2 regions of the Bifidobacterium sp. ESL0728 genome follow, and region 1 is predicted to be linked to the other one. Evidence: riboswitches for the same ligand, from Rfam matches in the RefSeq annotation. Region 1 holds a riboswitch; the other holds the start of a gene.
The links. A riboswitch is a leader RNA that binds a small molecule or an ion and turns the genes downstream of it on or off. The one in region 1 is predicted to bind thiamine pyrophosphate.
Positions count from the first base shown of each region.

Region 2: it holds a riboswitch for thiamine pyrophosphate, as region 1 does, so the genes downstream of both, OZX67_RS07345 (hydroxyethylthiazole kinase) here and OZX67_RS05625 (ECF transporter S component) in region 1, are expected to answer to the same signal.

Region 1 covers NZ_CP113925.1:1,419,469-1,423,684, forward strand. Annotated here, with positions in the region: gene OZX67_RS05620 (ATP-binding cassette domain-containing protein) at 1-1,461, opposite strand, end outside; gene OZX67_RS05625 (ECF transporter S component) at 1,504-2,133, opposite strand; TPP riboswitch at 2,184-2,294, opposite strand; gene OZX67_RS05630 (dipeptidase) at 2,768-4,135, opposite strand.
Region 2 covers NZ_CP113925.1:1,925,074-1,929,289, forward strand. Annotated here, with positions in the region: gene OZX67_RS07335 (NAD(P)H-binding protein) at 1-309, shown strand, start outside; gene OZX67_RS07340 (acyltransferase family protein) at 452-1,507, opposite strand; TPP riboswitch at 1,639-1,760, shown strand; gene OZX67_RS07345 (hydroxyethylthiazole kinase) at 1,752-2,687, shown strand; gene thiE (thiamine phosphate synthase) at 2,985-3,725, shown strand; gene thiD (bifunctional hydroxymethylpyrimidine kinase/phosphomethylpyrimidine kinase) at 3,918-4,216, shown strand, end outside.

The DNA of each region.
Region 1 (4,216 bases):
CTTCTCCTCGGGCGTCCCTGTACGCAACAGCCCGAGCATCACCTCTTCAAGCACGCTGCCACGCGCAAACTGGTGTTCGGGATTCTGGAAAACGTAGGAGATGCGCGCTGCCAGTTCCGTCGATTTCCAATCCATTGGAGAATTGCCGGTTGCCCCTTTTGCCAATTCAGGAGAAGCTTCGACGCTGCCCGCCACAGGTTCCAACAACCCGGCCAATGTCAAGGAAAGCGTGGACTTGCCGACTCCGTTACGTCCGACCAATGCCGTGATCTGCTCGGCGGCGAAGGAAACATTGATATGTTCGGCTATCGCTTTGCCGTTACGGCCGATAGCCAGGTTTTTGGTCGAGAGCAGCACCTTGCCGTCACCGAGAGCAGGGTCGCTGTCTGGCTCGTCATCGGTGTAAATACGATGGATTTCATCTTCCGGTCGTCGGTATTTATCCGGCATCCAGATACCGAGGGCGGCAAAATCCAAATCACGGTTTTCGAACACTTCGTCCGGAGTGCCGTCGGCCACGACGATGGTGCGCCGGAACCCGCTGTGGTCAATCTCAGCATCATCACCGACCTGCGTGATTCGAGCCTTGACCTGGTCGTCCGATTCCAACCCCAGAACGATGACCCTATCAATAAGGTCTATCCATGGGCCGGCGCGATGCTCGACGAGCAACATGGTCGCTTCGGTGTCACCTAATACATCAGAAACGGCGTCAATGACTTGCGAGACCCCCTCAGGATCAAGGTTCGCGGTCGGTTCGTCCAGAAGCAACGCCCCAGGCTGCATGGCCAGTGCCCCGGCCAAGGCCAGACGCTGCATCTGCCCACCACTCAAATGCATGGTGGAACGGTGCAGCTGAAGCCCTTCGAGACCTACCGCGGCAAGGCTTTGTTTCACACGTTGCCAAATCTGCGGACGCGGCACACCCATGTTTTCAGGGCCGAAAGCGACGTTGTCGCCCAAGCGCTCGAAAATCGTCTGCGAGTCCGGGTCCTGCAGTACCAGTCCAACGCGGCCGTGCGCGGCGACCGCCGGCACACCGTCGACGAAAACGCCACCTTCGGTCACCCCGCCTTCTGAATCCTCGACAGCGACGACTTTTCCCGTCTCGTTCTCTCTGGCATCGTTCGCGGCTTCCACTGCATCCCCGCCAAGCAAACCCGAGGCGCCTTCGAGGATCGTCGATTTTCCGATGCCCGAAGCACCAAGGAGGAGCACATGCTCACCGGGACGGATGTCAAGGTTCAACCCACGGACGGCGAAATGACGGCGCGAAGCATGACGATAGCCCCAATTTTTGAAACTTATCGAAGCAGGCGCAACCTTGGGGGAGACCTTGCCCAAAGAAGGTCCCGCATCTTGCAAAACCCTGCCATCCGTACCGGCATGGTCGTCCAAGGCACCCTGTTGCGAGCCGTCACCGTTCCGGTTATCGGCTGCCTTGGATTGCTCGCCTTGCATACGTTCCCCTTTTCGACGCCTCAAAACTCTACCCGATGCCGCTCACTTGGCGGCGGCGCGGATCTGACGGCCGGAAGCGAATTTGTCGATGGCGCCGGTTTTGGCAATGGCGATGTAGAGATACCACATCAATACGCCGGCCACCAACGCGCCGGAAATCACCGTGGCGACCAAGTACCATACTCCATAAGCGCCGGTCATCTTAAAGCCCTGCAGATGGGTGAAGAACGTATAGGCCCAACAACCTACGGCCGAGACCACGCCGGAAAGTGTCATCGTGACTAGATTCCACACCTTGTAGGCCACGCAAAGAAAAACGACTTCGGCGCAAAGCCCCTGCACCAGTGCAATCAGAAACGTCTCCATGCCGCCCCAGCTGTTGCCGAGCAACGATTCGAGCACGCCGGCGACGACTTCGGCATAGGTGGCCGCGCCAGGTTTACGCACGATAACCGCGGCAAGTGGACCGGCGAAAAGCCAAAGCCCGTTCATCAAACCGCCAAGGCCGGGGATTAGAGCATCCAGAGGAGAACCTATCGGGCCGTATAGCAGGGCCGCGGCCCAATAGACGAACGTGCTGGCCACTCCGATGACCGAAGCGACGGCGATATCGACGACGCGCCACCGAAGGTTCGGCCTGGAGACGATGGTTGTTCGATTTGACGATGACATGATTTGTGCCTTTCCGCTGTGCACACCGCTTATCGGCGCGCATTTCAAGGCACGGGAAAAGAGAGACGTCCGTGCGCCGGCATTGTCCGGACTCACGTTCATTCGGTCGAGGAAATCCTCATCTCAGCCAGCCGTAAAGACCAGCCCCCGTGTCAGTTCGCCATCCTAGAGCAATCCCCTGTCAATCGGCCTACGGGTAGTCGTGTGGGGGTTGGGGCATACAATGCTCGACACGCTCCGGGCCGCTCAGGCCGAGTCTTTACGGTCGAGCATCGCATGCCCCAACCCCCACACTTATGCACAGAGGAATCTGATTGACAGGGGTTGCGGGAGGTGGTTCACCAGCGAATAGCTACCGCATGAATAAGGAACCTTATGACAGTGAGCTTGCAATTCGCACGTATGCATTTAGAAAAATTGAGCATGCGGCAGCTATTCGCTTGGAGTACCACCGACCCTGATTCTTTACTATTTGGAGATTACAGCGAGTTCGCTTCCCTAAGGATTAGTGGCGGCGGCAGATATGCAATGTTCGACCGTAAAGACTTGGCCTGAGCGGCCCGGAGCGTGTCGAACGTTGTATATCTGCCACCGCCACGACTAACGTCAGACGACGAGAAGGCGAGTTAGTGGATTACTTCGCGAGTTTGGTTAGGATCAGGGCCTCGGTGAGGACGTTGTTTTTTAGGCTTTGAAGGTCAATCGACTCGTTGGGGCTGTGGGCGTTGCCCTTGGGGTCTTCTGGTCCGGTAACCAAGACCTGAGCCTTGGGGAAGATGCGCTGCAGCTCGGGAATGAACGGGATCGAGCCGCCTTCGCCCTTGTTGATCGGGTCGACGCCGAACGCCTCGCGCATCGATTCCAATGCATCCTGGGTGGCTTCGGCATTGGGGTCCATGCTCCAGCCCATGCCGGCGTCGACCATCGAAACCGAGACTTCAGCACCGAACGGCGCGTGGGAAGTGAGGAAGTCCGTAACGGCCTTGGCAGCATCTTCAGGACGCTGGTTTGGCGCGGTGCGGATGGAAAGACGGAAACGCGTTTCGTTGGCGATGACGTTGAACGAACCCTCGACCGGATGGGCATCGAATCCGATGACCGAGATGCTCGGCTTGGTCCACAGGCGCGAGGCGAGAGAACCTGTGCCGGCGAACCGGTAGGAATCGACCACGGAGGAATCGGCACGTACGCTGGCCTCATCCAAGTCACGCTGAAGCCCACCGACCGGGTCTCCTCCGACAAGACCAGGGATATTCAGCGATCCATTTTCGTCATACATCGAAGCGATAAGCATGGATGACAGAGTATTGGCATCGAGAATCGGGCCGCCGAACTGGCCGGAGTGCACGGGATGTTCCAGCGCCTTCACGGTGACATCCAAGTCGGTATTGCCGCGCAGACTAGTGGTGAGGCTGGGGATTTCGGCGCTCCAGTTGCCGGAGTCGGCCACGATGATGACATCGGAATCGAACTCGTCGCGATGCGCCTCGATGAAAGGAATGAAGCTCGGCGAGCCCATCTCCTCCTCGCCTTCGATGAAGACCTTGATATTGACCTTCAAATCGTCACCCAATGCATGCAACGCGCCGGAATGGATGGCAATGCCGCCACCGTCGTCGGTCGCGCCGCGTCCGTAAAGACGGCCATCGACCTCGGTGGCCACAAACGGGTCGGTATCCCATGCCGAGGCGTCCGGCACCGGCTGAACGTCGTGATGAGCGTATAGCAGCACGGTGGGAGCGTCAGGATTGACAATCTTCGAACCGACCACTTCAAAAGCTCCGGGGGTGCCGTCAGGATTCTTGGACTGCACCACTTTGGCGTCCACCCCGCGTTTTTTAAGTTCGTCAGCCACGAATTGCGCCGAACGACGCATGTGCTCACCGGTGATGCCTTGTGCGGAAACCGATTTCAGTGCAACCTTCCTGCTCAACAGATCGACAATGCGATCAAAATCGGCGTCGACCCGCGAATGCAGTTCTTCCTTGCTCAATGCAGCCATGTCATGCTCCTTATCAGACTTGTCCATTCATCTCGATAATCACACAGGCCCGAGAAAAAACAGAAGAAACCCGTCCGGAAT
Region 2 (4,216 bases), 510 kb from region 1:
GACAAGGCCCACACCAAGCAGCTTTCCGACTCGTTCCCCGACAACATCAAGGGTGTGCCGCTGGCCATGGGCAAGGCGCTCGACGCGCTACGAGGCCGCGATGACGTGCATTGGACCTATGTGAGCCCCGCCGGCGATTTTCAGGCCGACGGCCCGCGCACCGGGAAGTACGTTCTGGCCGGTGAGGAATACACCACCGACAAGGACGGCAAGAGCGCCATCAGCTACGCCGATTACGCGATGGCCATGGTTGACGAAATCGCCACCGACAAGCCGCACGACCACGAGCGCATTTCCGTGCGCTGGTAAGTAACCGCGGGTACATCAGAATCCACAAGTCGTCGCCTTCAACCGAGTTCGGTTACGGAAGGCGACGACTTTTGCATTATCGGATAATCTCAATCGAACGCTGCACGACCAGGCAAAGACAAACCGCCAAATCGAGGAATGCTCATAATTTCGATGTCGCAATCTTTTTGGCCAGCGAAGGGAAGAAAACGACGTTGATCTTCGGAATCCGGTAGAGCAGCAGAACCATCACCGCGATCAGGACCGAACGCGCTGCAAAAATGACAAACGGCTCTGCCTGGTAGCCGACAATCGGCTGAAGCCTTTCGACGATGGTGCCCCAAGGCAAGTCATCCTCCTCCAGAAGATGCGCGCAGAAAATCGGAAGCGTGTACCTGCCGATCAGTGCCAACGCTTTGTTGAGGTAAGGCACCCAGCGGTCAATGACCGAAGAAAAGCCGACGATACACAACGTGGCACCAATCGAGCCAACAATGGAAAGCAGCGGGGTCTGCCCGTAAGCGTTCGTCGCCAAACCGAATGCAGTGAATTTCCACATTGCCAAGGCCCAGACGATCGCACTGGGAACCCACAGGACGGGCCAGCGGCGAAAGATCCCGACGACATCGAAACGTTTTGCCATGCATCCCAAATACACGAAAAGCGATGCCGTCAAACCAGCCTGCACGCTCAACGGCAACCAGACGTAACGTGAAGACGCATAGCCGCAAGCGAAGAAAACAAGGATCCACAACGGGGTGCCAGGAAGACGGTAGGCGACATGGACCAGCAGATGTGCCCAGAACAACGCCAGAAGAAACCATATGGCACCGATATAGCGCGACATGGGGAAAAGGGCATTGGTCATGTCGGAGCCCGAACCGTACAACGCGGCCACCGTCCAACCGCCGACGATGCCGGCGATGTCACGATGGGTCAGAAGCGCGACAACCAGGTGAAGAAGCACCACCGTGGCAGCCGTGATGATGTAGGTAAGCAGCAATTCCCTTGATTCCTTGCGCCACGCGAATCGGCGATCGGGATGCATGAAATACCCGGAAAGCAGGAAGAACAGCGGCATATGGAACGAGAAAAAGAAGATGTAGAGCCAGTTCGAGACGGTGCCCATCGGGGAGACCAGAAGAATGCTATGGCCAAGGACTACGCCGATCATGGCAATGCCCTTGGCGATATCGAAATAGCGCACTCTTGAGCTCATCCCACTCTCCCTGCCTCTACGTCTCTGCCAACAACAAACCCCAGAATATACCGAGATGATATATCGCGGAAGCCAGCCATACCCGATGGCCGGAAATCCACCTTGTCCAATGAAGCGCATAGCGTCAGGAACTGTAAGTGCAGGGGAACCTGCGAGGCCGTTTCGGCGGGCACGCAAGTTGAGACGAGCACAACGCTCGACCCTTGGAACCTGTTGGTTAATACCATCGTAGGGAGACGCGAATATGGTCAATGACTCATACTCATCAACAAATAACAATCTGAACAATCTGGCCGATCTGGCTTCAGACGATCCGCTGCGTGCGAGCATCCGCGAGGCCGCGCAGACCGTACGGGACACCACACCTCTGGCGCAGTCCTTCACCAATTTCGTCACCATCAACCTCGTGGCCAACGCGCAATTGGCGGCGGGCGGTGCGGCCGCCATGAGTTTCCTGCCCGACGACATCGCCGACGGCGAGGTGGCCAGCGGCGCAAGTTATATCAACGTCGGCACGCTGCTGCCCTTCTATGAGGACGCGCTCGAGGAAATCGCCAGGCACTTCCACGCCGATCACCATCGCTGGGTGCTCGACCCTGTGGCTGCGGGACTTGGCACCACGCGTACCGATATCTTGAAATCGTTCAAGGCGGCGCCGCCCACCATCATCCGCGGCAACGCCTCCGAAATCATCAAGCTGCGCGAAATGTGGGAATTGCCGCTGGACGGAGATGGAAACGGCAAGAAGCATGGCAAATCGAAGAAATCCAGCGGGCCTGTTGGCGTGGAATCGGCTGATGACGTCGAGGCTGCGGAGGAATCCGCACGCGTTTTGGCGAAGTTCATTGCCAAAGGCGACGCACAGGGACAAAGTGCCGTTGCCGTTTCCGGCGAAACCGACCTCGTCACCGACGGCGAGCACACGTATCGTCTGCCCGGTGGCAGCGCCATGATGACCAAGATCACCGGGGCCGGCTGCTCGCTGGGCGGCGTGGTCGCCACGTATCTGGCCGTCGCCGACCCGCTGACCGCAGCCGTCGCCGCGAGCGCACTCTACAACCGTGCCAGCGAAACGGGTGAGGCCAATTCGCACGGTCCGGGTTCCTTCCAGGTTGCCTTCCTTGACGGTCTTTGGTCGACCACGCCCGAGCAAATCGCTGCTTCACCGATTCTGGCCTAGATCAGAGTATGCCTAATCCAATTGGAACCTGCCATTTTAGTCGCGTTAGAGGCACAATAGCAACGTTCCTGCCCCTAACGCAATAGCAAACGCGGGTTCCCGTTGGGTTAAGGGCAGAATATCGGTTTCCTGCCTCTAACCCAACGGCAAGAGACCGGTTCACAAGTATTGGAGACAGAAAAGCAATATTCATGCCTGTTTTGCAACTTTGCGAACCAACCTCGACCACTTTTACACAAAGAAATCCGCGCAACCTCATCTGCGCAATCCGCACCATTGAAATGAATCGAGTCAATTATGACCAATACCGATAACACACCATTCCCCTCCATGCGCGACCGCTTCGACCTGAGCTCCTACCTTGTGCTCGGGCCTGCGGACACCAAATCACGGCCCGTTCCCGACATTGTGCGGCAGGCGTTGGCCGGTGGCATCACCTTTGTTCAGATCCGTGTAAAGCCGGGCGACGCCAGGGATATCACCGAAATCGCACGTCAGACCGCCAACGTCATCGCCAAAGCTGGGGCCTCCGAAACGGTTCCGCTGGTTATTGACGACCGCGCGGACGTGGCTTGGCAGTGCAGAGACATGGGCATCAAGGTCGACGGGATCCATATCGGGCAGGATGACATGAACCCGGTCGAAGCTCGCAAACTGCTCGGCCCGGACGCGATTATCGGACTGAGTTGCAAGGTGCTCGGCGAGGTCAAGGCCGCCAACGCGCTGCCCGCCAGCACCATCGACTACATCGGCGCGGGGCCGCTGCACCCAAGTACCACCAAGCCCGATTGCATCGTCATCGGTGCCGACCACAAGCGCCATACACAGGACACCGAATCCATCAACGCGCTGTGCCGGGAATCCCACTACCCCATCGTCGTGGGCGGCGGTGTGAAGCTCGAGGATCTGCCGGAATTGGCGCAAACACAGGCCGCGGGCTGGTTCGTGGTTTCGGCCATCGCCGGAGCCGACGATCCGCAAGCCACCACCAAGGCCATGGTGGACTCGTGGAAAGCCGCGCGCGCGAAGCGTGGCTGAAAGGTAGGCGGCGTGATTCACCCGTCGGTCTTATCGCTTTGCAGCGGTTGCGCATGAAACAACCTCAAGCAATCATCACAAAGCAATAAGAGACATTCGGTTGAGATATACATGCTTCGCAAATCACGCCATGTCGTATAGATGAGCAAATCGCAGGAGATACACTTCAGACAGATGACGAGCACACAATCAATGAACGACTCAGCGGAATCAACCCCTGTCCGCCCCTACCGGCTGCCGGCGGTGCTGTCCATCGCGGGCAGCGATTCGTCGGGTGGGGCCGGTATTCAGGCCGATCTCAAGACGTTCATGGCCTGCGGAGTTTATGGCATGAGTGCCATCACCTCGTTGACTGCGCAAAACACCACCGGCGTACGGACCTCCGCCGCTACATCCCCGGATATGCTGGCTGCCCAGATCGATGCTGTGTTCGAGGACATCCGGCCAGACGCCGTCAAAATCGGTATGGTGCCAAACGCCAAACTTATCGA